4 regions of the Lysinibacillus sp. BF-4 genome follow, and region 1 is predicted to be linked to each of the others. Evidence: riboswitches for the same ligand, from Rfam matches in the RefSeq annotation. Region 1 holds a riboswitch; each other region holds the start of a gene.
What was found. Region 1 has a riboswitch for cobalamin ahead of CH76_RS08885 (hypothetical protein). Riboswitches for the same ligand answer to the same signal wherever they lie in the genome.
Positions count from the first base shown of each region.

Region 2: linked by a shared signal. The riboswitch ahead of CH76_RS12430 (ribonucleoside-diphosphate reductase subunit alpha) and the one ahead of CH76_RS08885 (hypothetical protein) in region 1 are both predicted to bind cobalamin.
Region 3: linked by a shared signal. The riboswitch ahead of nikA (nickel ABC transporter substrate-binding protein) and the one ahead of CH76_RS08885 (hypothetical protein) in region 1 are both predicted to bind cobalamin.
Region 4: linked by a shared signal. The riboswitch ahead of CH76_RS09345 (ferredoxin) and the one ahead of CH76_RS08885 (hypothetical protein) in region 1 are both predicted to bind cobalamin.

Region 1 covers NZ_JPUW01000025.1:5,322-12,799, forward strand. The annotation lists gene CH76_RS08875 (carbon starvation protein A) at 1-1,243, shown strand, start outside; gene CH76_RS08880 (GTP-binding protein) at 1,512-2,702, shown strand; gene CH76_RS14165 (hypothetical protein) at 3,042-3,164, shown strand; gene CH76_RS08885 (hypothetical protein) at 3,252-3,506, opposite strand; cobalamin riboswitch at 3,535-3,734, opposite strand; gene CH76_RS08890 (3-hydroxyacyl-CoA dehydrogenase) at 3,909-4,802, shown strand; gene CH76_RS08895 (histidine kinase) at 4,845-5,537, opposite strand; partial or broken gene CH76_RS08900 (Na+/H+ antiporter subunit A) at 5,782-7,478, shown strand, end outside.
Region 2 covers NZ_JPUW01000054.1:290-7,767, forward strand. The annotation lists gene CH76_RS12425 (ribonucleotide-diphosphate reductase subunit beta) at 1-757, opposite strand, end outside; gene CH76_RS12430 (ribonucleoside-diphosphate reductase subunit alpha) at 773-2,998, opposite strand; cobalamin riboswitch at 3,176-3,362, opposite strand; gene CH76_RS12435 (bifunctional adenosylcobinamide kinase/adenosylcobinamide-phosphate guanylyltransferase) at 3,447-3,851, opposite strand; gene CH76_RS12440 (histidine phosphatase family protein) at 3,791-4,393, opposite strand; gene cobS (adenosylcobinamide-GDP ribazoletransferase) at 4,363-5,124, opposite strand; gene CH76_RS12450 (bifunctional adenosylcobinamide kinase/adenosylcobinamide-phosphate guanylyltransferase) at 5,137-5,694, opposite strand; gene cbiB (adenosylcobinamide-phosphate synthase CbiB) at 5,691-6,662, opposite strand; gene CH76_RS12460 (adenosylcobinamide amidohydrolase) at 6,653-7,321, opposite strand; gene CH76_RS12465 (multidrug efflux SMR transporter) at 7,458-7,478, shown strand, end outside.
Region 3 covers NZ_JPUW01000013.1:1,330-8,807, forward strand. The annotation lists gene CH76_RS06200 (arsenic resistance protein) at 1-159, opposite strand, end outside; gene CH76_RS06205 (DUF4395 domain-containing protein) at 211-645, opposite strand; gene CH76_RS06210 (GNAT family N-acetyltransferase) at 777-1,352, shown strand; gene CH76_RS06215 (methylated-DNA--[protein]-cysteine S-methyltransferase) at 1,333-1,788, shown strand; gene CH76_RS06220 (DNA alkylation repair protein) at 1,785-2,444, shown strand; gene CH76_RS06225 (NUDIX domain-containing protein) at 2,441-2,839, shown strand; gene CH76_RS06230 (putative RNA methyltransferase) at 2,832-3,653, shown strand; cobalamin riboswitch at 3,775-3,960, shown strand; gene nikA (nickel ABC transporter substrate-binding protein) at 4,082-5,710, shown strand; gene nikB (nickel ABC transporter permease) at 5,765-6,709, shown strand; gene nikC (nickel transporter permease) at 6,706-7,478, shown strand, end outside.
Region 4 covers NZ_JPUW01000027.1:18,764-26,241, forward strand. The annotation lists gene CH76_RS09325 (energy-coupling factor ABC transporter ATP-binding protein) at 1-622, opposite strand, end outside; gene cbiQ (cobalt ECF transporter T component CbiQ) at 616-1,410, opposite strand; gene CH76_RS09335 (energy-coupling factor ABC transporter substrate-binding protein) at 1,411-1,692, opposite strand; gene CH76_RS09340 (energy-coupling factor ABC transporter permease) at 1,689-2,438, opposite strand; cobalamin riboswitch at 2,575-2,754, opposite strand; cobalamin riboswitch at 2,922-3,110, shown strand; gene CH76_RS09345 (ferredoxin) at 3,240-3,605, shown strand; gene cobJ (precorrin-3B C(17)-methyltransferase) at 3,622-5,295, shown strand; gene CH76_RS09355 (sirohydrochlorin chelatase) at 5,309-6,271, shown strand; gene cobK (precorrin-6A reductase) at 6,268-7,041, shown strand; gene CH76_RS09365 (precorrin-8X methylmutase) at 7,041-7,478, shown strand, end outside.

The sequences.
Region 1 (7,478 bases):
GATTGCAGGTGCCTTATATGGACCAGTAGCTTTCGTATGGATTGTAATAGGCTGTATTTTTGCAGGTGCAGTACATGATTACTTAACGGGTATGATTTCTATTCGTAATCGCGGAGCACATTTGCCAGAGCTTGCGGCTAAGTTTTTAGGTAAATTTATGAAGCACATCGTTAATATTTTTGCACTTTTATTATTATTATTAGTTGGTACTGTTTTTGTTACGTCACCAGCGATGCTGCTACATAATTTATTAGATGCTAAGGTTGGCTTAGTTGTAATTACATTATTAATTTTTGCTTACTATATTTTAGCGACATTATTGCCAGTGGATAAAATTATTGGACGTTTTTATCCATTATTCGGTGCATTATTAGTAGTATCGGCGTTTGGCGTAGGTATTGGGCTTGTAGTAACAGGTGCACCAATTCCAAACTTAACATTCCAAAATATGCACCCAAACAATTTACCGATTTTTCCGTTAATTTTCTTTACTATAACATGTGGTGCACTGTCAGGCTTCCATGCTACACAATCGCCGATTATTTCGCGTACGACGCAAAACGAAAAAAACGGGCGCAAAATCTTTTACGGTATGATGATTGCAGAAGGTATTATTGCAATGATTTGGGCAGCGGCAGCTATGAGCCTATTTGATGGTTATGGCGGCTTAGCTGAATTAATCGCAGCAGGTGGCCCAGCAGCAGTTGTAAGTGAAGTATCTATTATGATGCTTGGTACTATTGGCGGTACAATTGCCATTTTAGGTGTAATTATTTTACCTATTACGTCAGGAGATACTGCATTCCGAGCGGCTCGTATGATTATTGCTGATTATTTCAGCATTGGGCAAAAAGCTTTCGCCAAGCGTTTAGCAATTGCACTACCATTATTTGCGATGAGTTATATGTTAACGAAAATGGATTTCCAAGTGCTTTGGCGTTACTTCTCTTGGGCAAACCAGGTAACTGCGGTTATTGCATTATGGGTAGGGGCAATGTATTTATTCCTAGGGTATAAAAATCACTGGATTGCAACGATTCCAGCTATTTTTATGACAGATATGGTATATCTTTATATTTTCTTCGAGCCAACGATGGGCTTCGGCATTCCAATGACGATTTCTCATATGATGGCAGTAGTAGCTACGATTGTGACAGTCGGTGTATTCTTTGTCGCAGCCTATAAGAAGCGTGGCACAAGTTTTACATTGGATGAGGATGTTTCTACGTTTAAAGAGGTTTAACGTATAAAAAAAGAGCCAGTTAAGCAGTCGCTTAGCTGGCTCTTTGTATGTGTAAAAACATAAGAGAAGGAAATCATTCATCAGTACCAATGATGAATAGCTTAACCATAGTCAACTTTTCCCTAAGTTATTTATCTATAAACGTTTATTACAACGCTTTAATACAACTGCAACACGATTGTTATATTATTTTACGCCTTGATAAATCGTAATCATTATGTTTTAATTATAAAACGTAATGATTACGATTTAAGAAGGAGCTAATAAAATGAATAAAATTCCAGTAACTGTACTAAGCGGATATTTAGGTGCAGGTAAAACAACGATTATGAATCATGTATTACAAAATGAAAAAAATATGCGTGTAGCTGTCATTGTAAATGATATGAGTGAAATTAATATTGATGCTTCACTTATTGCGGAGGGCAGTGGTATTGCACGTACAGAAGAAAAATTCGTAGAGCTTTCTAACGGCTGTATTTGCTGCACATTGCGTGAAGATTTATTAATAGAGGTAGAAAAATTAGCAAAACAAGGTAATATTGATTACATTTTAATTGAATCTACAGGAATTAGTGAGCCTATTCCTGTAGCACAAACATTTTCGTATATTGATGAGGAACTGGGTATTGATTTAACGCGCTTTTGTCAATTAGATACGATGGTTACGGTAGTTGATGCTAATCGTTTTTGGCATGATTACCAATCGGGAGAAAGCTTGCTAGAGCGTAAAGAAGCTGTAGGTGATGGTGATGATCGCGACGTGGCTGATTTACTCATTGATCAAATTGAATTTTGCGATGTGTTGGTTGTGAATAAATGTGATCTTGTAGCGGAAGGAGATATTAAACGTCTAACAGGTGTATTAAAAGCATTACAACCATCAGCGAAATTTATTTTTACAGAGCAAGGTAAGGTTGAGCCAAGTGATATTTTACATACAGGGCGCTTTGATTTCGAAGTTGCAATGAATGGTGCTGGCTGGCTAAAGGAGCTAGAGAAAGGTCATAGTAACCATACACCTGAAACAGATGAATATGGTATTGCATCTTTTGTTTATGAGGCAAACCGTCCCTTTCATCCTGCACGTTTAGTAGAGTGGACAGAGCATATGCCAAGAGAAATTGTTCGAGCAAAGGGCATTGTATGGAGTGCTGTGCAAAATGAGGTAGCGATTTTACTATCACAAGCAGGGCCTGCAGTACGTTTTGAGCCAGTATCGTATTGGGTTGCTGCATTACCAGAGGCGCAGCAAAAACAAGTATTTGAGGAAGACCCTGACGTATTAGCAACATGGGATGCGGAATATGGTGATAGAGGTACGCAACTTGTAATTATTGGTATTGATATGGATGAGAGTATGATTAGAAGACAGTTAGATGTTTGTTTGCTAACAGATGAGGAGATGCATGGTGATTGGAAAGGACTTGAAGATCCGTTTCAGTGGCAGTGGTCTTAATAATAAGTATTAAAAAACAATCAAGGCGGATAATGTGTAAATTTGGAGAGGTGGTACTACACGCAGTAGTTAGTGGATATAAACACATAAAAGCTTACTAAGTATAAAAAAACCTTAGAGAAGTTTATTTTTAGCTGGCTAACTACACATGCGATAAAGCTTGGTATAATAAGGTTTGTCACACCTTTGTCATAAACAACCCCTAGTTTTTGAACAGATTGTGAAAATCATCACATAACACTTTCCTTTTTAAAAAAAGAGCGTATACTGATGTATAACAAGTGCTAAACAAAAAACTTTGTATTAGTACAAAAAACGGCTAAAAGGAGCGATTAACGTATGTGGGTTGTAACAGTCTTTGAACAAAATACGTACCGTATGTTCGAATACCAAACTAAAGCAGAAGCAACAGTTTGCTTACAAGGTCTAACGAACACAGCAATGCTTTCATATACAAAATAAATCTTTCCTTTTTTGTAGCTACCCTTTGAGGTAGCTCTTTTTTTATGTAAAAAAGAGGTAGCATGTAATAGCTACCTCTACGTTATGTTATTCATCAAATACTGCCGGCTGTATGAGTTCATTTTGCACGCTATGATAAGCCTGTTCAATAATTGCTTGCTCATGTGAATGCTGCATAATAAGCTCATCTTTGACAGCACGTAAAGATGTTGGTGTGGCTGTTAGGCTCTGCATTACGCGCGTTTTTAAGGCAGTGCGATAAAAATCGAATTGTTGTTGCATTGGATCTGACGAGTATACCTCAATTTGATTTATCGCACCGTGAGTATGTGTTTGTGTCATACTCAGCACCTCCTATTCCTCGTAGGTTTTGGTTGTACTTGAGATGAGCAGGTCTCCTGACTTTAAGTTCTAACACTTAATTTTGCCTTCCCGTAAAATACAGTGACATTATAAAATTAAGCTCGCTTATTACAGTTGCGGGACAGTGCTAGACTTACACTAGCTTCCCTTACTCATCTCCATATCTCCGTTTCTTCTATTGTAACAACTTCTACTGCATTACTGATCATGCGTTATCTCATGTAGTGCTCGTCTGTGTAACATAGTTCGTTTAGTCGATTTATATAAAAAGCTAGATTACTATAATTTTTTTAGAGGTTTGGAGTAATAATGTGCAAAAATTTGTGCTTAGCGTTATATTTTAGGTGAGTTAAAATTATAATGAAATAGGGAGAGAGCACAATGATTAAAAAAGTTACAGTTGCAGGAAGTGGCGTATTAGGTAGTCAAATTGCGTATCAATCAGCTTTTCATGGCTTTGATGTTACCGTTTATGATATTACTAATGAGGCATTGGAAACAGCTAAGGAGCGTATAGAGGCATTAAAACCTTTATACCAAGCAGACTTAGGCGCAACAGAAGATCAAGTAAATGAGGCTTATGCACGTTTACAATTTGAAAGTGACTTAGCAAAGGCGGTAGCTGATGCAGATTTAGTAATTGAGGCGATTCCTGAGGTTGTGAGTATTAAAACAGCATTTTACAAGCAGTTAGGTGAAGTAGCACCGACCAAAACGATATTTGCGACAAACTCGTCTACATTATTACCGAGCCAGTTTGCAGAGGCGACAGGCCGTCCAGCTAAGTTTTTAGCCTTGCATTTTGCTAATACGATTTGGAAAAACAATACGGCTGAAGTAATGAAGCATGAAGGTACAGACGAAGCAGTCTTTAATGAAATTATTGACTTTGCAAAAGCAATTGGTATGGTAGCCTTACCACTTTATAAAGAGCAACCAGGCTATATTTTAAATTCATTATTAGTACCATTTTTAGATGCTGCAGAAATGTTGTTAGTGAAGGAAGTAGCAGATCCTGAAACGATTGATAAAACGTGGATGATTGCTACAGGAGCACCACTTGGTCCATTTGCAATTTTAGATATTGTAGGCATTAATACTGCGTATAATATTGTACTGGCTAAAGCAGCAGCGACGAGTGATACGACACTTGAACAACTTGCTACTATGTTGAAAACAAATTATATTGATAAAAATAAATTAGGGCGTGCAACAGGTGAGGGATTTTATAAATACCCTAACCCTAGCTTTGCCGCACCAGATTTCTTAAAATAATATAAAAAAGGAATTGTGCCAACGTAGGCGCAATTCCTTTTTTTAAGCTAACGTTTTTTTGCGTAATTTCTCATAGGGTGGAATGTTTTTAGTATCAATAATCCTGCCTTCAACTACTTGTACTTCATACATTTTAGCTTTATAGGTAAATTTAAAAATACCATTATCAAAATCTGTACCAATTTCTTTAAAGAAAATGCCTTCTAAAGTTGGCTGGTCAGGGCAAGTAAAGACAACTGTGTGTTGACCATCTCGCTCAACTAAATAAGCACGGACACCACGCTCATACATATCAAATTCTTCTTCCTCAGTAGGGCGCTTAACTGAAACGATATGAAAATCTACAAAAGGTACTTCTTTAAGTAATACGTTTAAAAAGGAGCCGCGCATAATTTCTTCCCAGCGACTTTGTGCGCTTTGCCCCACAATAATTTGTGTAATATCTAAATTGGCTGCGACCTCACGAATAACTTTTTGAATAGGACGCTTTTCATTATCTTTTATAATAAATTGCTCTACCTCTAGCTCTTCTGCAAGTTGCTCCCACTCTTTAATATAGCCTGTTTTCTCTGGATTAAATTCTTCAAAGGGCATTGCGTCAACAGTCATAATATAAAGGGGGCAGTCTAGCATAGTCGCCATTTTATGCCCACGGCGAATTAAACGCTCACCGTTAAGACCGTAGTATACACAGACTAAAATGCTTTCATCCATACGACCTTTAATATGTTTCAATGTATAAACACTCCTTTTAATAACGTAATAATCATGTAAGAAAAAATGTTTAAAATAGCATAAAATAATACTAGAGTAGTGCAAAACGAAATTTCATACTGTATAATTCATACTGTGTTAACGCATAAGTTATTGTGGAATACAATTAATCGACCTTCATATAGACCATTATTATGAAGTGAGTTAGTAGTATAGTCAAGTTTACACATAATCACATAGTTCAGCAGTTGGGAGGCTCGCATTTATGATGATACCGTTAGCGATAGCCCTACCGTTTCTTATAGCTGCCCTTATCCCTATTTTTTATAGGCATATTCGGCATATTCATCTCGGTTGGTTCGTGTTAATCGTACCTGTATCACTCGTTATTTTCTTTGCTCGTTTTATTCGTCCTATCGCAAGTGGCGAAGTTTTTTTGCACACTTACGCATGGATACCCTCATTTAACATCAATGTTATAACATACCTCGATGGTTTGAGTTTAATTTTTACATTACTCATTACTGGCGTAGGTAGCCTTGTGACGCTTTATTCGATATTTTATTTATCAGAGAAAGAGTCATTACACCACTTTTATTGTTATTTACTACTCTTCATGGGCGCTATGCTTGGCGTCGTATTATCCGATAATTTATTGGTGCTATATACGTTTTGGGAGTTGACAAGTGTATCTTCCTTCCTATTAATAGCGTTTTGGCATCACCGAAAAGCATCGCGTGCAGGCGCACGAAAAGCGATGGTTATTACTGTAACGGGTGGCATTAGCATGCTCGCTGGATTTTTAATGCTTGCACAAATTGCAGGTAGTTTTAGCATACGCGAAATTATAGCGATGGATGGTTTAAGTAGTGAAGCTTTATTTATTCCAGCAATGTTATGTATTTTGCTTGGTGCTTTTACAAAATCTGCACAGTTTCCGTTTCATATTTGGTTACCTGATGCGATGGAGGCCCCAACGCCTGTTAGTGCTTATCTTCACTCAGCAACTATGGTTAAGGCCGGCATTTATTTAGTTGCTCGCTTATCACCAATATTTGGTGGGGTATCCTTATGGTTTTGGTTAGTGACAGGTATTGGTTTACTTACTTTGTTATGGGGCTCGTTTAATGCAGTGCGTCAAACCGATCTTAAAGCGCTATTAGCATACTCTACAGTGAGTCAGCTTGGATTGATTATGAGTTTGTTTGGCGTAGGGTCCGTAGCTACCATCTTGGCTACGCTACCGAAAATATTATTTATACGCAGGCAACATTTGCTGCATTATTTCATTTAATTAATCACTCTACCTTTAAAGGAGCGCTCTTTATGGTAGTTGGTATTGTTGACCATGAGGTAGGGACGCGTGATGTGCGTCGACTAGGTGGTTTAATGGCGATGATGCCTATTACTTTTACAATTGCGATGATTGGTAGTTTGTCTATGGCAGGTATGCCACCATTTAACGGTTTTTTAAGTAAAGAAATGTTCTTTACTGCCATGCTAACCATTACGCAAGCTGATGTTTTTTCATTGCAGACGGTTGGTGTAGTACTACCAGTAGTAGCTTGGATAGCGAGTGTATTTACCTTTATTTACAGTGTGATTTTAGTGTACAAAACCTTCCTTGGTGACTTTAAGCCAGAGCGTTTAGATAAGCGACCGCATGAAGCGCCACTTGGGATGTTACTGTCACCTGCTGTGCTCGTTGGTTTTATTATTGGGATTTTTATATTCCCTAATGTTCTTGGGCAGGCAATTTTAAAGCCTGCAATGGCAAGCTTATATCCTAAAGCGCCACTTGAGGAGATTGTGCCACATATTGCAGCATGGCATGGGTGGCAACCAGAGCTCTTTATGACGATTGCTGTTGTAATTGTAGGGCTCGTGTTGTTTAAATTATTGCCGAAATGGCGTAGAGTGTATGGTTTCTTTACAAGAGAGCGCTCATTTAATGCGCTCTAT
Region 2 (7,478 bases), on a different contig from region 1:
TAAAGATTTCGATGACTTGTGCCTCACGCTCTTTTGTATCATACTCCGGAAACTCGTTTAAAATTTCCTTGTAGATTTTAATAAATAAATCTACGTGCAGTTGCTCATCACGGTTAATATAGTTAATCATTGTGCTTGAGGCAACCATTTTTTGATTGCGTGCTAAGTGATAGAAGAAGGCAAAGCCTGAATAGAAGAATAATCCCTCTAAAATAATATCATGCACGATTGATGTTAGTAAGTGGTCTACAGTTGGATTTTCGATGAAATCACGGTAGCCCTTAATCACAAAGTCGTTACGTTTTTCGAGTGTTGGCTCTGTACGCCAAAAGTCGAATGTTGCATCTTGTACGTCTTTTGTTGTGATGCTTGATAATACGTACGAATACGAGTGATTATGCACAACTTCTTGTTGCGCTAAAATAATCATTAAGGCATTTAGGCTAGAGTCCGTTAAATAATCCGCTACGCGCCCTGCATAGTCCGTCTGAATAGAGTCAAGTAAGGCAAGCAAGCCAATAATTTTTAAGAAGGCGTTTTGCTCATCCTTTGTTAGCTCAGGAAACTGTTTAACATCATTACTCATGTTAATTTCAAATGGTGTCCAAAAGTTACCTAGCATCTTTTTGTATTTTGGGTACGCCCAGCTAAAGCGGACGTCATCCCAGTTTAAAATATTAGACGAGCGCCCGTTAATAATACCTGTTGAGGCGTTGGGTGCTGTTTTGTCCATAATCGTGCGTTCGTGTACTTGCATTTGTTTTCTCTCCTTTTAGCTTTCGCATGAACTACAGTCAATTAATTCAACGGATGTTGAGCGTACATAATACGTCGTTTTGACACCGCTATCCCATGCATTTAAATGGAGTTGTAGTAAGTCCTTCGCCTTTACTGTATTTTGTACATACAGGTTAAACGAAATCCCTTGGTCAATATGGCGTCCGCGTGCCGCATTTTGTTTAACTGACCAGTTTTGGTCAATAAAGTACGCTGACTTGTAGAACCATGTCGTTTTTGCGTTTAAATCTGGTACTGTTACCGGAATTTTATAGTCCTTTTTCTCCTCAGAGTAGCTCTTTTGGAAAATTGGGTCGACTGAGGCCGTTGAGCCTGCAATAATCGCTGTTGTTGAGTTAGGGGCAACTGCCATTGTGTAGCCATTACGCATACCTTGTGTGGCAACTTTTTCTTGTAAGTCTGCCCATGCCTCGCCCTCGTAGCCACGCGCTGTAAAGTACGCGCCTGTTTGCCAGTCTGAGCCTTCAAATAATGGGTACGCGCCTTTTTCGGCTGCTAAGTCACTTGAAGCTTGGATCGTTAAGTAAGCGATTTGTTCGTATAGTTCGTCCGCAAATTGTACAGCTTCGTCACTTTCCCATGCGATTTCCTTTAGGGCAAGCAGGTGATGCCAACCAAATGTGCCAAGCCCGATACCACGGTAGCGTGCGTTTGTGCGCTCTGCCTGACGTACAGGAATGGTGTTAAGTTCAATGACATTATCAAGCATACGTACTTGAATTGGGATAACGCGTGCTAGTACGTCCGCTGGTACAGCGCGTCCTAAGTTAATCGAGCTTAGGTTACATACAACAAAGTCGCCTGCTTTGCGCTTTGTGACAATCAGACCGTCTTCAAGTTCAACTGACTCAAACTCCGTTGGGCTCATGTTTTGCGCAATTTCGGTACAAAGGTTTGACGAATAAATCATGCCTTCGTGTTTATTTGGGTTTTTACGATTGACTTCATCACGGTAAAACATAAATGGTACGCCTGTTTCGAGTTGTGAGCGCATAATACGCTTCATAATATCAATCGCAGGTACGACTGTGCGTGTTAGCTCAGGGTTTTCAACACATGCCGCGTACTTGTCGCGGAATGAGCCTTCACCGCGTTTTTCGTCGTAGTAATCTTCTAGGCTAAAGCCCATGACATTACGTACTTCATGCGGGTCAAATAAGTGCCAGTCACTACGCGCTTGTACGGCTTCCATAAAGATGTCTGGTAGGCAAAGCCCTGTAAAAATATCATGCGCACGCATACGCTCGTCACCATTGTTTAAGCGTAGGTCAAGGAAGGTAAATACGTCCTTATGCCATACATCAAGGTAAACTGCAATCGCACCTTGGCGCTGGCCTAACTGGTCAACGGATACGGCTGTATTGTTAAGTTGTTTAATCCAAGGGAGTACACCACTTGATGCGCCCTTAAAGCCGCGAATTGCCGACCCACGGCTACGGATTTTACCCATATACACGCCAATGCCGCCGCCAAATTTTGATAGTGTGGCTACGTCCGTATTTGAGTCATAAATACCTTGTAAGCTGTCGTCTACTGTATCAATAAAGCAGCTTGAAAGTTGACCATGTGTTTTACCTGCGTTCGCAAGTGTTGGTGTTGCCATCGTCATATATAAATTACTCATTGCCCAGTAAGCTTCTTGTACTTTAGCAATGCGGTTGTCTTTTTCGTCTTGCATTAAAATCATCGCAATGACCATAAAGCGCTCTTGCGGTAGCTCTACCGTTTGCTTGCTGTAATCACGCACCACGTAACGGTCAATAATTGTTTTTAGACCGATGTACGTAAATAATGTATCGCGCGCTGGCACGATGGTATTGGTTAATGTTGTTAATTCTTCAGGTGAGTATTTTTCAACAAGCACAGGTGAGTAAAGCCCTGCTGCTACATATTTAGCTAGGTTAACGCTAAAGCTCTCGTATACGTTGTCTGCCGCTACACCGCGCAAACTTGCTGCATCATGGTACAGTTTATGCAAATAAATATCTGCCGCTACAAACGTCCAGTACGGCTCTTCTTCGTCGATAAAGCCTAATGTTTGAAGCACCATCGCATCTGCCCACTCGCCGTAGGTTGCCGCTTCGTTTTTACGTAAAAAACGATCGGATTGGCGTAAAAATTGCTCAATTGCTTCCTCACCGTATTTTTCGGTAAGTGCGTCTACGCGTGCTGAAATACTTGTCATTGTTTTGATTGTCATAAAAAACCCTCCTAAAAATAAACGTACAGTAGTTGTACGGAACAAACGCTTGTCACAAAAAAACCATACACCTCAGCGGGTGCATGGTAAAAAAATGCATGGTTAAGAAATGGAAAAAAGGATTAAGTGAACTAGACAACGTAATCGCTCGCTTCCACTTCTCAATCCCCGAAGAGTGTGTGCTATTTGATAATCGGCAGGTCTACTGGCTCTCGAATCACCCTCCATCTACCCTTCCCGCTCATGCGCAGTGGCTCGTAGATTTCGTCATCGTTTACAGTTGCGGGGACAGCTTTGCGCAAATTTTTTGGCAAATTCCCTTTTTCAGCTCTATCGCTAGAGCACCGTATATCAAAACGTGTAATACTATATATAGTATGTGTTTGCTATTAACACTCTAGCATATTGTGTTTGGGCTGACAATAGTTCTTACTCACTTGATTACAAGTCAGACGTTTTCAAACTTTTTTAGTACCTCAGGCAGTCCATACCAGATGCGGGTTACACTTTGTGCCTCCGCAAATAATTGCTGATAAAAACGTCCGCATACATCGCGCAGCTGACGCAATTTTTTGTCCATTGGTACGATGCCGCGCCCAACGTCTGCCACGACAACATAAAGCGTAGCTTGTGCAGCTAAAGCACGCACATCTGTCATTAACGCCTCAACTACCGCATCCTCGTCACTTAAGTCCTGTGTCACGAGCCAGTCTTCTAAGCAATCGATAACAATGACAGGTGCGTCAATAGACGTCAGAGCTGTGCCAATCAACCAACTTGCATCCTTACCTTCTACGATTTTTTCGACATATGCGGTTTTGCCGCTATGTGCTCCTCCAATAAATACGTGCATCGTCGTGCCTCCTCAAAGTCTTGTTGGTGTTGCCAAATTAGGGTGTAAACTTGCTCATGCCCCGCGCTGTAATGCCAGTACGGGTGCTCTTTTGGGGCGAAGCGTTGCAGTAACGCACGCACTACGCCGCCGTGGGTCATAATAATTGTTTTATCACGCGCATTTGTTAAAAAACCTGCATAGACGCGCTGTAAAAAGTCCGCAAAATTTTCGCCGTTAGGCACAGGAGCGTACGGGTCATCTAGCCACGCGCAGTATGCGGCATTATGCTGTAATTGCGCGTACGTTTTGCCCTCAAAATCCCCAAAATCCAGTTCGCGTAAACGCGGCTCTTTAATGTATGTAGCATGCGGAAAATACGCCGCCGCTGTTTGGCGACAGCGCAGTAAATCACTACCAATGATCGTGTGCTGTGCATAGCTTTGCACGGGCAACGCCTGCGCTAGGATAGCATCATCTGTCCAACCAAGGTACTCTTTACGCGCGTTCATTGGTGTTTTGGCATGACGCATTAGGCGTAGTACAACAGCAGCACGAGCCATAATAGCACCTCCGCCCCTTCGATGTAAGCACCGAGTAAATCGCCTGAAATACCGTCAAAATTGCGCAGCGCAAAGCTACGGTAAATCACGACTGTTACGAGTAGTACAATGGCTAAAATAATAGGTAAAATACTAGCGCTCAACAATACAAATAGTGCAATAATCGCATTTAACTGAAACAGCGCAAAATAGGCTGTTTTTTTGTGCAGCTTTTGCATAAAGAAGTGCGCGATGCCTTTGTCTTTAGCCGGCTTAGTCGTTAATAAAAATAACAACATGCCGTTACGTGTCATAAATGGCAGTAAAATAAGCACCCACCAACTTACAACACCAAGCTGAAGCAACTCATAAAGCAAGGCGATTTTTAATAAAATTAAAAATACAAATGCCATAACGCCAAACGCACCAACACGCGGATCATCTAAAATCTCGTGGCGTTTTTGGATATCGCGATACGAGAAAAAGGCATCACATGTATCAATAAAGCCGTCTAAATGTAGCCCTCCTGTAATAATGGCACTTGTTAAAACGAGCGCTAACGCTACTAGTAATGGGGTGACATTAAAATGAGATAGGCCCCATAATACGGCATAATCTGCCGCACCAATCAGCATACCTAGCCATGCGAGGGTAATAAACATCCCTGTTACTGTGCGCTTTGTCAGCGGGATTTCGCGGTGCACAGGCACTACCGTAAAAAATTGCAGTGCTGCTAAAATACTATGCCACACACTAAGCCCCCCTTACTTCCACTGCTTGGCAATGCCCTCAGTTAACTCGTACGCCTCGTCTGCCTCGGCAACTAGCCACTGATGAATATCACCTAGCACTTTGCGGTAATGGTTAAGCTCATTATGACGTAAATCAGGCTCGTCAAATAATTCATTTGATACGACATAGAGCGTAATATCGCGGGTGCGGATGGTCGCTAAGGCATCTTTTACAATGCCGCGCGCCTCCTCTAAGCGCTCGCTACTATTAATTGTTTTGTTTTGCATTGGCATATACATCATATTTGTAAGCCACGTCGTGACACAGTCCCACAGTACTACGTCACCCTCGCGTAAAGTGCTCATTACTGCGCCAATACGAAGCGGGGCCTCGATGGTGTGCCATGTCATGCTTTGACGCTCTCTATCTTGTTGATGGCGTGCGATGCGTTGTTTCATTTCACTGTCCATTGCCACACCAGACGCCATATATACAAGGCGTCCTTCAGGCGTATAGCTATTACTCGCTAACGCCTCCGCAAAGGCAGATTTACCACTGCGTACACCGCCTGCAATAAATACTAGTTTCAACGTAATCCCTCCCATAAAATATGTAGCGCTACAACAATCCCTGCGCCAATAATTGTAAAGCCTAGTGTTGCGATATGCATGTGCGTAATCACTTTTTTAATATGTGCGCGCGTGAGTGGTACTTGCTTTTCGCCCATAACTTGACGATAGCTCGTCACGCCCTCGTATTGATTATAACCCCCAAGCTGAATGCCTAGCTGAACGGCTGTTGCCGCTTCTAAGTAGCCACTATTTGGGCTTGGGTGCACCTTCGCATCACGCCACCAGCGCGTAAGGCGTTGTTTGAGCGTTTGCGGTGTTTCGTTTTTAGTCAATAGGACAATAAGTAGCCCTGTAATACGGCTTGGGATGTAATTAACAATGTCGTCAAGCACAGCCGAGCACGTACCAAATGTTGCGTACTTGTCATTTTTATACCCGACCATAGAGTCTAGGGTGTTAATGGCTTTATATGCCCATACGCCCACTGCGCCAAATAACAGCGCATAAAAAAGAGGTGCCGTAACACCATCGCTCGTATTTTCGGACACGGTTTCTACCACGCCGCGCACGAGCTCGCCTTCCTCAAGGTGCATCGTATCTCGCCCTACAATCCACGACAGTTTAGTACGTGCCTCTTGCCAATCTCCTGCCACAATTGGCGTATACACAGCCATTGCCGCTTCCTTTAGGCTCTTTTGCGCTAATGCTGTACCAATGAGTACAACCTCTGTCGTAAAGCCTAACCAAAAGTGAATGCGGTAGGTTACGACCATAATTGCCCCTACTACAAGTACTGTTACCCCAACTGTACAAAATGTTAGCACAGCTCCCTTTAACCTACGATGCTCACCATGATTGAGCCGCTTTGTTAGCGCACTAATGAAGTTGCCAATAAAGCGTACAGGGTGTGGCAGTTTTGGCGGGTCACCTACTACCCAATCAAACACTACCGCAAGCAGCGTTGCCCATACAAAAATTAACGCCATGTACCAGCACCCACCTCTTTTTTATACGCGCGAATGGCCGCAAGCATCGTTTGGTAAACCCCATGCCCAATTAATTTGCCTAGCTCCGTAATAGGCCCTGCATATTGTTGGTAGCTCCCTTGTTGTGAGCTCGCCACAAGTACACTATCTGTCGATGTACCCGTTGCGAGGGTGTGGGTTTCTGGGTCGAGGATGTTTTCGGTAAAAAGTGCTTTTGTTTTAGCCTCCGTTGCCGAAATTAACCCTTGCAGTAACGCCTCGTCGGATAGTTTAGCGTCCACGAGCACCCACATATTAATTGTGCCCACGTGATAGGTTTCGCTGCGCAAAAGCGCCCGTGTAATGTCTACCGCATTGCCAAGCCCTGCTGTAACCATTACCGTCAGGCTTAACTCGCCATGCGTAAACGTACGAATGACCGCATGTTTAGCGTAAACTGCCGTCATCATCGCCACCGTTTCTTCTATTATAAAGCCGTGCGCTGTTAAATAACGTGTGTACTCGGCGTGGGGATCGCGCTCATCATAACTTTTTGGTACTGAACGGTTCACAAAGTTCTGATAATAGCCGATGCCCGCATTGATCATTGCCGACGACGCCACCTTCATTGGTGCTGGCGCACGAAAAATAACGCAATCTGCGGTTTGTTGTATCGTCATTGCCACTCCCCCAAAATGTTTCTGTGCTAAGTTTACCATGATTTATAACGAAGCAACAGATGACCTTAGTTGACAACGGGCGGATTATGTGAAAAAATACAGAAAACTGACGACCGTTCGTAAAGGAGAGGATAGTATGAATAAATATTGGTTTATG
Region 3 (7,478 bases), on a different contig from region 1:
TGTGGCATAAATCATAATAATCGTACCAACTAATAAGGTAGGTTGTAAAAAAGAAGTATCTACAACATTACCAATAAGAAAGCCTAATACTAAAATGAGTGGCACACTCACTAGCATATATTTTTGTGGAAAGCGATAAATTTTCTGCGCTAAGCTCAATTGAATTTCCTCCTTTAAGTAAAATTGCCGACAAAAGCTGTCGGCAAGATGTTACGCATTTTTCGCCATTTTTCGGCGGTGTTTCCACATTTGATATTGGAAACGAATCCAGCAACCAATACAGAAGCCTGTTAACGCAATGCCTGAAGCGGCAATAACCATACCTGCAAAAATATAGCCTGCAACATTCCAACCTAAATAGAAGAATAATAAAGCAAGCCCTAATGAGATAGTTGCGATCCATTGGTTAAAGATTTGTTGGTCTTTATCTTCTGGGTGATAAGTGTGTAGTGGCTTGCGTAAAAACGGCTTACCTAACATAACGACAGGATTAACTTTAGTGATGACAGTAAACAACCCTAAAATAAAAGGGATAAATAAGATATTAGTATTCACAAAGACACCAAGCAGTGAAGTGACAACGATAAATACTTGGTTAGTTGTTACCAACGGTTTAGGAATACTATTAGGAATTTGTTGTGACAATGAATAAACCTCCAGTTTTTATACCTATAGGGGTATAAGTATTGTTATATAGACTATGAGGGATAACGATAAAAAAGTCAACTATATAAATTTCATTAGGTATAATAGAAAAAAAGAAGGTGGGGATGACTTTGACAACAGCTTTAGAAAATAATGTAGTACGTTTACGTCAAATGGTAAAAGAGGATGCTGAGGCATTATGGGAAATTGGTCAGGATGATCGCATTTGGACATATTTATCAATAACACCGCGTTCATTAGAGGCAATTGAAGTTTATATTAACGAGGCTTTGGCTAATCAAGCGGAATTTCCGATGGTTATTATTGATGCGACAACAAATAAAATTGTAGGCGCAACAAAATTTATGGATATTGACGCAAAAAACAAAACAGCAGAGATTGGTTTTACTTGGCTGACACCTTCAGCATGGGGCACAGCAATTAATCGTAATGCTAAATATTTATTGCTGAGTTATGCTTTTGAGCAATGGGGATTGCGACGTGTAACCATTAAAACAGATGCCGAAAATATTGCATCATGTAAAGCAATTGAAGCGATTGGTGCAACAAAGGAAGGCGTGCTACGTAATCATCGCATCCGCAAAGATGGCAAAAATCGTGATACAGCAATTTACAGTGTAATTGAAGAGGAGTGGCCACAAGTCAAAGTAAAGCTAGGTGAGCGTTGTGCTACAAAAAACGTATAATACAACAATTGGCAAGGTAACAATTGAAGCAACAGCACAAGCAGTAACAGCATTGTACACAGGTAACCCTAAGGAAGATATAACACAAGGAGAAAGTGCGGTTATGCAACAAGCCATTTGTGAGCTAACAGCTTATTTAAACGGTGATCTTCGAACGTTTACAACACCACTTGCACCGCAAGGCACAGATTTTCAACAGCGTGTATGGCAAGCACTACAGGCCATTCCTTATGGGCAGACTAAAAACTATAAGCAAGTAGCTGAGCTAATTGGTAATGCCAACGCTTCACGAGCAGTGGGCAATGCCAATAATAAAAATCCGATTTTAATTATGATTCCATGCCATCGTGTAATTGGTGCTAATGGTAAGTTGGTTGGCTACGGTGCAGGGCTACCATTAAAAGAACAGCTACTCAAGCTAGAAGGATATTTATGAGAGCCCAGTTAGAGCAATTAGCTGAGGAGGAGTACCGTGCTTTTACAGCTAAATTATTGCCAGGTGTTACAGATATTTTAGGCGTGCGTGTGCCAAAGCTACGCGCGTTAGCTAAGGATATCGCAAAGCGGCAGCCAGCGTATTTGCAAGTACAACCAACCTGTTTTGAAGAAACGATGTTGCAGGGTTTTGTGATTGGTTATTTACCTTATGATGAACAGCGCATTGCGGCGTTTGTTCCGTATATTACAAATTGGTCGCTTTGCGATAGCTTTTGTACAAGTTTAAAAAGTACAAAGGCACATCGTGAAGAAATGTGGCGATTTTTACAGCCATATTTTCGTTCTGATCAACCATATGCTATTCGTTTTGCGGTAGTAATGAGCCTAATGTATTTTATTGATGAGCACTATATTGAGCAGTTGTTTAGGCGTTATGACGCGATTACTAATGAGCATTACTATGTGCGAATGGCAGTCGCGTGGGCAGTATCTATGTGCTATGTAAAACAGCCAGTGCTAACTTATAGCTATTTACAGCAACATTCACTTGATGATCAAACGCATCGTATGACCATTCAAAAGATTATTGATTCGACGCGACCTACTAAGCAACAAAAGGCTGAGGTACGTGCGCTACGGAGGAGTAAAGCATGAAACATATTGGTGTCGGCGTAGGCGCTTTTATTTTAAATGAACATAATGAATTATTATTAGTACGCCGCAAAAAAGAGCCAGAGGCAGCGCATTGGAGTTTGCCAGGGGGCAAGGTAGAGCTAATGGAAACAATTGAGGATGCCACAGTACGTGAGATTAAAGAGGAGTTAGGTGTAACGATTACCCTCACAGGTTTGTTATGTGTAACTAATCATATTTTACCGCCAGCTACCCACTTTGTGGCACCCACTTTTATTGCGCGCATTATAAAAGGTACGGTAACAAATAGAGAGCCTCATGCAATTAGTGAAGTAGGCTTCTTTGCATTATCTCAATTACCAACGCCACTGACAGTAACAACACTAAATGCCTTAAAGGAGTTTAAGCATGACTAGAAAACAACAGCGCATTCATTTTGCACAGCAACATCAAACTTTATTACGTTGCCCGCTTTGCTATGAGCAGGTGGAAGTTAATGAAGCAAGCATGGTATGTGCTAATCGCCATACTTTTGATTTTACAAAGCAAGGCTATGTTAATTTAGCCCCGCAACGTACCGAAAATTTATATACCAAGGAATTATTTACTGCGCGTCGCATGATAATTGATAGTGGTTTTTATACACCGCTTCATCAAGAGCTAATTAAACTAGTAGCAGATGCTAAAGTCATTGCAGATTTAGGTTGTGGTGAGGGTACGCATTTACAACAACTATTACCAGAAGGTGCGCTAGGTATTGGTATTGACCTTGCCAAGGAGGGCGTTAAAATGGCAGCTAGCTATGACAACGTGCTATGGCAAGTTGCAGATTTAGCTAATATCCCATTAACAACAAGTAGTGTAGATGCGATTGTTAATATTTTATCTCCATCTAACTATAAGGAGTTTAAGCGTATTTTACGTGCAGACGGGCGCATGATTAAGGTAGTGCCAAGCGAAAATTATTTATACGAGTTACGTGAGGCTTTCTTTCCAGATAAGTCACCTTACTCTAACGCGACTATTGTTGAATTATTTGAGCAACAATTTGCACACACCAAAAAAATCACAGTACGTTATGAGCAACAGCTAACGGCTGAGTTAATGCGTATGTTAGTGGATATGACGCCGCTTACTCAAAACGTAGCGCGTGTGCAAAAGGAGCAATTTATTGCGAATCACTCGCATTGTATTACGCTAGAATTTGACATTCTTATTGGTAATGATTGATTATTTTGATTAGTTTGATAAGATAGTTATCTCTGCTTAGTTAATATTTCCTGCAAATAATAACAATAATTTGATATGGAATAATTAACATATTATCGTTATAATTGTCTAAGAGTAAATACGAATATTGTAGAAATTAGGTGCATTTATGCTACTATAAATGCTTAAAAGGGAAATCGGTGAAATTCCGATACGGTCCCGCCGCTGTAATGTGGAGTAAGGCGCAAAAAGTCACTAGCAATGCTGGGAAGACGCGTACTTATGTTGAAGCTAAGTCAGAAGACCTGCCTATTTTCAGATGCTGTTAACCTACGGGAGATAGGGGGGTATTGAAGTGCGATTATTACGAGTAATAGGGCGTTTCTAACCACCGTGGGTTAGAGGCGCTTTTTTCGTTTTGCAAAGCTAGAGTTAAAAGGAGAGAGAGCATGTTTTTACAACAAACAAAGCGTACGGTATTGTTGGCGCTACTTATGGTAGTGGCAGTAGTAATGGCAGCGTGTGGCGATAAAAAGAATGAAGCAGCCACTGCAGACAAAGATGAGGAACTAAAAAAAATTACTTTCTCATGGTCAGGGGATATTGGGGACTTAAACCCACATACTTATATGCCAAATGAATTTTTCTCACAGGCCATGGTTTATGAATCATTAGTATATTATGGTGAAGGCGGCGAGCTACAACCAGCTTTAGCAGAGTCTTGGGAAGTATCGGAGGATGGCAAGACGTATACCTTCCACCTACGTGAAAATGTAAAGTTTTCGGACGGCTCACCATTTAACGCAGAAGTAGCAAAGAAAAACTTTGATACAATTTTAGCTAACCGTCAACAACATGAGTGGGTAGAGCTTATTCATCAATTTGAGGATACAGAGGTTGTGGATGAGCATACTTTAAAAATGACATTGAAAAATGCGTATTACCCAGCATTACAGGAGTTAACGTATATTCGTCCGTTCCGATTTGTAGCAGAAACAGCTTTCCCTGAAAGTGGCGATACATTTAAAGATGGTTTAGTTGAACCAATTGGTACAGGACCATGGGTATTAAAAGAGCATAAGAAAGACCAGTATGCGACATTTGTACGCAATGATCACTATTGGGGTGAAAAACCAAAGCTAGACGAAGTAACAGTTAAAGTAATGACTGATGGTGAGTCGCGTGTACTAGCATTTGAAAAAGGTGAGCTTGATTTAATTTTTGGTAATGGTGTCATTAGCCAAGATTCTTTCCAATTTTTAAAAGATAGTGGCAAGTACGAAACAAAGCTATCAGAGCCAACCTCAACGCGTATGATTATGATGAACACGCAAAAGGAAGCAACAAAGGATAAGGATGTGCGCCTCGCGCTTAATCATGCCTTTAATAAAGAAGCGGTCATCGAAAATATTTTCTACAATACAGAGAAACAAGCAGATACATTATTCCCTAAAAATATCCCTTATGCGGATGTGGACTTACAGCCGTATACTTACAACTTAGAGCAAGCTAAAACATTATTAGATAAAGCAGGTTGGAAGGAAGTTAAGGGTAAAGAATTCCGCCAAAAAGACGGCAAGGAATTAACGCTAGATTTCCTTATTATGAGCACAGATAATGTACAAAAATCTGTAGCAGAGTATATGCAGGGCGATTACCGTAAGCTAGGTGTAAACGTAAACCTAATTAGCCAAGAGACAAATACATTTTGGGAAAAAGGCTTTGCGGGAGATTATGATATGATTTTCACTTACACATGGGCAGTACCATTTGACCCGCATTCGTATTTAGCGGCAATGACAACGCCATCTGATAATGGCGGACCAGATTATACAGCACAACTGGGGCTTGCGAATAAGGCCGATATTGATGCTAAGATTAAGCAAGTATTAGTAACAATTGATGAGCAAGAGCGTACGAAGCTATATGCTTCGATTTTAACTGATTTACATGATACAGCGATGTATATCCCTGTATCACATATTTCTAATATTGCGGTGTATCATAAAAACTTAACGGGCGTTGAATTTTTACCACAGCAAGAGGAAGTGCCGTTAAATAAAATTGATTTACAATAATCGTAAGGGAGCAGCGCAGCTTATGTGCTGCTCCTTTTTTGAAGGGAGCGTTTTATGTTTACATTAATAGTAAGGCGACTTTTTAGCTTAATACCAGTTTTGCTTGGCATCTCAATTATTACATTTTTATTATTACAGCTCATTCCAGGAGACCCTGTTATGGCTTACTTGCGTGCAGCAGGTATTCCCGCTGCAGACGAAACTGTCACAGCACTTCGCACAGAGTTAGGCTTAGACAAATCTTTACTAGCTCAATACAGTAGCTGGCTACTGCAAGTGATACAACTGGATTTTGGTACGTCTTTTTCGACAAAAGAGCCAGTATTTGATGAAATTATAAATCATATGATACCTACCATTCAGTTGACCGCAATGGCAATGTTATGGGTGCTTTTAATTGCGCTACCTTTAGGCATTTTATCAGCCGTATATAAGGGGAAATGGATTGATCGTTTTAGCCGTATTTTTGCTTTTGCGAGTGTGTCTATGCCAGCCTTTTGGTTAGGCTTTCTGCTAATTTATTTTTTAGCAGTTAAGCTAGATTTATTCCCTGTCTTTGGGCAGGGCTCATTTTTGCATGTGATTTTGCCATCCTTTACCTTAGCATTTGGTTATGTAGGTACTTATATGAGGTTATTGCGCGCAAGCATGCTCGAAAACTTAAATGAACCGTTTGTGTTATATGCGCGAGCGCGAGGTTTAAAGGAACGTGTTATTGTGCTACGCCACGTCGTGAAAATTTCGATTTTGCCTGTGTTAACGGGTCTTGGTATGAGCCTTGGCTATATGCTAGCGGGTGCTGTTATTGTCGAAACTGTTTTTGCATGGCCAGGCATGGGGCATTTATTTGTAGATGGTATTGCGACGCATGATTACCCTTTAATACAAGGGTGTGTACTCGTTATGGGTGTTATTTTTGTAACCTGTAACTTACTTGTGGATAGTATGTATAGCTTTATTGATCCACGAATTCGACAGCAGGGGGGGCGAATGATATGACAGGGTTAACAAAACGACTAGGGCAACATAAGCTAATGATGCTGAGTGGTAGTATTATTGCGGCTATGGTCATTATCGCCATCTTTGCACCTTTTCTAGCACCCAATGATCCTAATCTTGTAGACCTAGCATTAAAGCTACAAGGTCCAAGCACACAGTATCCGCTAGGTACAGACCATTTAGGGCGCTGCATTTTATCACGTCTATTATTTGGTACACAGGCCTCATTAGGTGTGGCAGTAGTAGTAATGGGTTTAACTGTCCTTATTAGTGTGCCATTAGGTATTTACGCGGGTTATAGAGGTGGCTGGTTTGATGCGGTATTTATGCGTATATGTGAAGTACTGCTAGCCTTTCCAAGCTTTTTATTAGCACTAGCGTTAATTGGATTTTTAGGGCCTAGCCTTATCAATTTAATTTTAGCGATGGTCATTGTGCAATGGGTATTTTATGCGCGTGTTATACGTGGGATGGTACTAAGTGCTAAAAAGCGCAACTTTGTATTATCTGCACAAATTAGTGGCACATCTCCGCTCAAGATTATTACGCGTCATATTTTCCCCACGGTTATTACGCAAGTGATTGTATTGATTTTTATGGACATTGGTGGGGTTATTTTAACGATTTCGGGATTGTCTTTTTTGGGACTCGGCATTCAGCCACCTAACCCTGAATGGGGCATGATGATTAATGATAGTAAGCCCTTCTTTCGTAATTACCCTGAGTTGATGCTCTATCCAGGGATTATGATTTTTCTTATTGTGGTAGC
Region 4 (7,478 bases), on a different contig from region 1:
CAGCCCATTCATAGGCGAGCTGGGTGTCATGGGTGGAGAGCAGCACTGTGCGCTCGTCTGTTTCGAGCTGTTTTAGTAGCCCAAGCATTTGTGTAGCGTAGTAATGGTCAAGCCCAGCGGTTGGTTCGTCTAGGATTAAAATACGTGGCATCATCGCCAGTACACCTGCAATAGCCACCCGCTTTTTTTGCCCAAGGCTTAAAAAATGAATGGGCTTGTCTTGTAGCGCTTCAATCTCAGCTTCTTTAATCGCCCAGTTTACTTGTTCATGCACCTTATCTTTTGACCAGCCAAGGTTAGTTGGGCCAAATGCGATGTCTTGTTTAACATTGCCCGAAAACAACTGAGCATCGGGATCTTGAAAGACAATACCAACGGACTGGCGTACATGGGCAAGCTCTTTTTTACTATAACGCATCGGTTTACCATTAAAGCGCACATCACCACTAGAGGGCTGTAAAATGCCATTTAATTGTTGAAATAACGTAGATTTACCCGCGCCATTATGACCAATTAACGCAATGCGCTCACCCTGTCCAATTGTTAGCGAGAGCTGCGTTAGTGCCTCTGTGCCGTCAGGGTAGCGGTACGAAATATTGTCTAGCTCAAAATAATTTACCATTGTCTACCTCCTACATAAATCAAAACAATTGTGCCAAATACTACAGCAATGCCTACCCAGTTGCGCTTATTAAACTGCCATTCTTCTTCAAAATAAAGCGGTGTCGTGTTGCTTGGGTCATAACCGCGCGAGAGCATTGCATTTGTTAGCTCTGTGGAGCGTTGTAGCACCTCAATAAATAACGAAGAAACAAGTAACCCAACAGAGCGTAGCCACTGCCGAGGGGACTGGTAGCCAAGGCGTGATTGCTGGGCAATATAAATTTTTTGCGTGTTTTCTAAAAAAATAAAAATAAAGCGGTACGTCATTTCACATAGCTCTACAAAAAGTGCAGGCACACGCCATTTATACAGCACATAGCAAATGGCTTGTACCGATGTAGTTAAAATTAAAAAGTACAAGGAGCTAATACTGCCAAGCACAACAAAAAATAGCTGACGTGCTGTAGCTACACTTGCCTCGCCAATAAATACCTGAAACGAGCCAAAGGAGTAAGCAAAAATATGCGGTGGCAGTGTTGTAGTTGTACCTGCAAAGGATAATAAGATGGCCAGTAAACTTGTCAGCAAAAAGAAGGCAGGGAGCAGTAAGAGCTTTACATAATACGTCCAAGGGATTTTTGCCCCAAAAATGATAAAAGCACTCATCACAATAAATGTGATGAGTGAAATGGTTGTGTCACGTACTGTTAAGGAAAATAGCAGCAGCAGTGCCGTGAAAATCATTTTTTCCATCGGATGAACGTGTTTTAATTGATTAATATAAGCATATTTATCAATTAGTAGCATTTACAGTCCTTCTTTTTTACGATGCTTACCGCGTGTAAAGCCTACGAAGTAGCCAATGAAGCCTGCGCCAATTGCCGCTTGTAATACAAATAATAAGCTTTCGATTTCGCCACTTGGCGGCTCCCAAAACGACTCGAACCAAGGTTCATAGCCCGCATTAATCTCACCAATAGCTTCCTCTGCCTCGCCGTCCGCACCTTCAAACTCCGCATCTTTTAACATAAAGATAGGCACAATCGCTAGCAAAATAACAATCGCAAATAATAATAAGTTTTGTTTCATTGTGCAGCCTCCTTACGTGGTAATACACGTAGTGATTTTAGCTCTGAGAAGTTGTATTTCTTTAAGAAGTTCATAACAATTACGGTTAAAATACCTTCACTAATGGCAAGTGGAATTTGTGTTAAAGCAAAAATACCCGCAAATTTAGAGAATGATGCGAAGAAACCACCAACCTCAGAAGGGAAAGCTAATGCTAATTGGAATGATGTTACAACATACGTACCTAAGTCACCTAAAAACGCTGCGAAAAATACGGCTAGTGAAAACGATAGCCCCATTTTAAGCGCTGCTTTATACGTGAAGTAAACAATGAAAGGTCCAACGACAGCCATTGAGAAAGCGTTAGCACCAAGTGTAGTTAAACCGCCGTGCGCAAGTAATAATGATTGGAATAATAGCACAATTGAGCCGATGACGCTCATCGCAAGTGGTCCAAATAACACAGTACCTAACCCAACACCAGTAGGGTGTGAACAGCTACCCGTAACTGACGGGATTTTAAGTGCTGATAAAACAAAGGCAAATGCGCCTGACAGCCCTAAAATCATTTTTGTTTCGGGGTTTTCCTCGATTGTTTTTTTAATTGAACGCAAGCCTAAAATAACAAATGGAATGGTTAGCACCCACCAAAAAATGGCCCAACCAACAGGTAAGTAGCCTTCCATGATGTGCATGGCATAGGCACGCTCAGGAATGAGCAGTAAAATAACTGCAAAATAACCAAGCTTCGGTAAAAATTTCAACATAAAAATCCTCCTATTCAAGTAAAAGTAAGTATGAGGATATAAAAAAGCACTCTTAATCATAAGAGTGTTTACGACAAAATAAAGCAAGCCCTATACAGACTGCCTTGTTTCGCACACCCATCCTCGTAGGTTGAAACGGATCACATCCAAACTAGGTAGGTCTCCTGGCTCGACATCAGCGCACTACATAGCCTTCCCGCAAATTTAGCAGTGGCAATTTATGTATGCTCCGTCTTACAGTGGCGGGACCGCGTTGGCATTTCACCAAACTTCCCTGTTACGTTGCGTAGGCAACACCTAACTTGGCTAACTATGTGCTATTTCAAAATAAGTTTAGCACGCAAAGTAAATTTTGGCTATACGATTTTTTATTATTCAGAAAATCCAACTAGGTAGAAAGTTCTGAAAAAACGCACAAGAGACAGCTCAATGAAAAAGTCAGTTTGAAAATGTGCCAAAGTAGTATATGATAAAGAAAATGAATATTGCAAAATAGTTAGAAGTTTTTACGTCTTTTAGGAGGCGTAAAATAAAGGGAAATTGGTGAAAGTCCAATACAGCCCCCGCTACTGTAATAGTGTTGCTACAACAATAACCACTGAATAATTATTCGGGAAGGTGTTGTGGCGTATAGCTTAAGTCAGGAAACCTGCTTCTATCTTTTGTTTCTACAATTTTCGGAGGGAAAAGGGCGGATAACAATTAGCTAACGCAGTAGTAGTATGCGCGCTTTTTATTAGAAGTCTTAACACCCCACCGATGTTAAGGCTTTTTTTGTTGGTCAATAAAGGGGGAACGCGTATGACAACGTGGGATTTAGTAGGGATGCAGCACCATATTTTATTATGTAATGGTAGCTCATGCATGAAAAAGGGTGCTGAAGAAGTAACGCTTGCGGTACGTGATGAAATTGAAAAGCTTGGCTTAGACGAGCAAATTCATACAACACGTACAAAATGTAACGGGCGCTGTAAGGATGCGTGTGTCGTAACCGCCTATCCTACAGGCAACTGGTATAACGTACCAGACGAAGCGGCGGCACGCACAGTTGTGCAAGAATTAATGCAGGATGGCCCTAAGGCACATCGCGTTTATACGATGCAGGAGGGTGCGATTATTCGTACAGAAGAAACACCTGCAATCAAAGGGATAGCGAAGAATAAGTAGGCTGGAGAGTGGTAGCATGACACAGAAAAAAGGGAAATTATTAGTTGTAGGGTTTGGCCCTGGCGACTTTAAACATATTACAGCGCGTGCTGTAGAGGCATTAAAAGAAAGTGACTTAATTATTGGCTATAAAACGTATGTGGATTTAATCCAAAATATTTTGACACCTGAGCAAGAGGTTATTGGCACAGGCATGACAGAAGAAGTAGCGCGTGCACAGGAGGCCTACAAAAAGGCGCTTGAGGGCTATACAGTTGCGGTAATTTCGAGCGGTGACTCAGGCGTATATGGTATGGCTGGCTTAGTGTACGAGGTATTAGTCGAAAAAGGTTGGACAGAGGCTGATGGTATTGAGGTTGAGGTTGTACCAGGTATTTCGGCAATTAACTCTTGTGCGAGCTTACTTGGCGCACCTGTAATGCACGACTCATGTACGATTAGTTTAAGTGACCACCTCACACCATGGAACTTAATCGAAAAGCGTATTGAAGCAGCCGCAATGGCGGACTTTGTTATTGCGCTGTATAACCCTAAAAGTGGTCGCCGCACACGCCAAATTGTTGAGGCACAGCGTATTTTATTAGAATACCGCTCACCTGATACACCAGTAGGGCTTGTAAAATCAGCTTACCGTGATAATCAAAATATTATTATGACAAATTTAGCGGATATGCTAAATCACGACATTGGCATGTTAACAACTGTTGTTATCGGTAACTCGTCTTCCTTCTATTATGATAATAAAATTATTACACCACGTGGCTATCAACGTAAATATACACTAGGTGACGAAAAACAACCGCTTCGCCCGCACCAACGCCTAAAGAAAGAAGCAGAGCCTTGGGCATTAGACCAAGAAACAGGCGAGGCAAGCCTTGATTACTCTAACAAAGATTTAATGCGTGAGAGTGAGGCAGCACCGCACCAATCTGTAAAAGTTGAGCAACAAGCGCCAAAAAAGAGCGCACTTGAGATGGCTTCTGCCGCACTAGCTATGGTGTCTGGGACTGCGCCTAAAAAACTGGTACAGCAAAAAATGGAGTCTATTTTCGAGCTTGCGGTAAGTCCTGGCGTAGCTAATAAGTTTTTTACACCACAGCAAATGACAATGCTTGCTGAGGTTGTAGGCGAAAAAGGCACAATGGAATATACACCTGACCACCAAATCGTCTTAAAAATTCCGACAACGGATCCTGAAGCAATTACACAAAAGCTTGCGTCTGTGGACTTTTACCTAGAGCCAGTTGGCGATGTACTACGTGTAAAAGCGTGTGACTTCTGCTACGGCGAAAAAACCGAGTCCATTCCTGTAGCGAATGAGCTCTATGACAAATTAGCAGGGCTTAGTTTGCCAAAAGAGCTAAATATCGGCTTTAACGGCTGTGGTATGGCGTGTTATAAAGCAACATTTGAGGATATTGGCATTGTGTACCGTAAAGGTAAGTTTGATTTATTTATTGGTGCTAAACCAGTAGGACGTACAGGGCACGCAGGGCAACCTGTGTTAGAGGGCATTCCAGCCGACCAAATTATTGGCATGGTTTCGCAAATTGTTGAGGAGTATAAGGCAAATGCTCACCCAAATGAGCGCTTGTTTAAATATTTCCGCCGCGTGAAAGAGATTGGCGGCTTTAGCTTTATTGATATGATGTCAAAAATTAAAGTAGAACCTGCACCTTGTGGGGATTAAGGGAGAGAACAACATGAAAGCAATTTTATTCGTAGGGCACGGCAGCCGCTTACCAGCAGGCAATGATGAGGTACGTAACTTTATTCAACAAATGACACCAAGTATTCCAGAGGAGTATATTGTCGAAACGTGCTTTTTAGAATTCGAAAAGCCAAATATTCCAACAGGTATTAAAAATGCGGTTGAACGAGGCGCAACAGAAATTTATGCGATTCCGATTATTTTATTACAAGCGGGGCACTCAAAAATCCATATCCCGCATGAAATTGACGAAGCAAAAGTGGATTACCCTAATGTGAAATTTACGTATGGTCGCCCAATTGGCATCCATGAAGAAGTTATCGAAATTTTACTATCACGCCTACAACAAACAGGCTTTGCCATTGAAGAAGAGCATAAAGATACTGCGGTTTTACTTATTGGTCGCGGTGGTAGTGACGCGGATGCTAACAGTGATTTTTATAAAATCAGCCGTCTATTATACGAGCGTTTAAACGTAGCTACTGTAGAGCCAGCCTTTATGGGCGTAGCCGCACCTTTAGTAGATGAAGGGATGGAGCGTTGTTCACGCTTAGGCGCTAAAAAAGTAATTATGTTGCCGTACTTTTTATTTACAGGCATTTTAATGGAGCGCATGGCAAAAATGAAAGAGCGCTATGAAGTAGATTACCCTGAACTAACAATTGAGCTTGCAGAGTACTTTGGTTACCATGACAAGCTAAAAAATGTGCTGCATGACCGTATTAATGAGGCCGTAGCAGGTGAAGTGAAAATGAACTGTGATACTTGCCAGTACCGTATTAATGCGATGGACTTTATCGACCATCATCACCATCATGATGATGACGATCACCATCATGGCCACAGCCATTCACATGACCATGACCATTCACATGACCATTCACATGATCACGACCACGCTTGTGACGGACACGACCACAGTCATTCGCACTGCCATTCGGAGGCAAAAAATTGATTTTATTTTTAGCAGGTACATCAGATGCGCGTGAGTTAGCTGTGCAAGTAAAAGCAGCGGGCTATGAGCCGACAGCAACGGTCGTCACAACGTCGGCAGAGACAAGCCTAAAGGAAGCGGGTCTACAAGTTAAAGTAGGGCGCAATACGGCAGATGATATGGTGCAAATGATTACAAACGAGGGCTTTACCGCTGTTGTAGATGCTAGTCATCCCTTTGCGGAAGAAGCCTCAAAAAACGCAATGGCAGCAGCTAAAGCGGCAGGTGTACCGTATATTCGTTTTGAGCGTGAACGCGAATTTTACAGTCACCCACTCGTAACCGTAGTGAAGGATTATGAGGAGGCGGCGCAACTCGCTAAAGCAAAAGGCGGCGTCATTATGCTGACAACAGGCAGTAAAACCTTACAAACTTTTACTAATGTATTAAACGACGTAGAAGGTGTGCGCTTACTGGCGCGCATGCTTCCGCGCTTAGATAATATGGAAAAATGCGCGGCGCTTGAAGTGCCACAAAAAAATATTATTGCGATTCAAGGGCCATTCTCAAAAGAGCTTAACGTCGCACTCTACAACCAATACGGCGTGGACGTTATGGTAACGAAAGAGAGCGGCAAGGTAGGCTCAGTTGACGAAAAACTTGAGGCGGCTATCGAATGCGGTATTCAAACGATTATGATTGCGCGCCCAGACATTGCTTATGGGCATACACATGCCACATTTGAAGGCGTTATTAACGAATTAAACGAAACTTTAGGAGGAACAAACTAATGGATTTCCAAACAGACTTTAAACCACTAACAGTAGACCCAGATAAAATTTACGACTATTCTTTCTCAATCATTTCGGAAGAATTTGGTCCACATGATTATACAGAAGACGAATGGCGTGTAGTACGTCGTGTTATCCATGCATCAGCAGACTTTGATTTAGGACGTAGTGTTGTAGTACACCCTGACGCAGTAGCAGCAGGTGTTGCAGCAATTCGTGCAGGTAAACCTGTCATTGCAGACGTACAAATGATTGAGGCAGGCTCTGGTCGCAAGCGATTCCAAAAGCATGGTGGCGATTTAACTTGTCATATCGCGGACGAGGACGTAGCAAAAGCGGCGAAGGCAGCAGGCGCAACACGCGCAATTATGTCAATGCAAAAGGCAGCTAAATTATATGATGGCGGGATTTATGCGATTGGTAACGCACCAACAGCA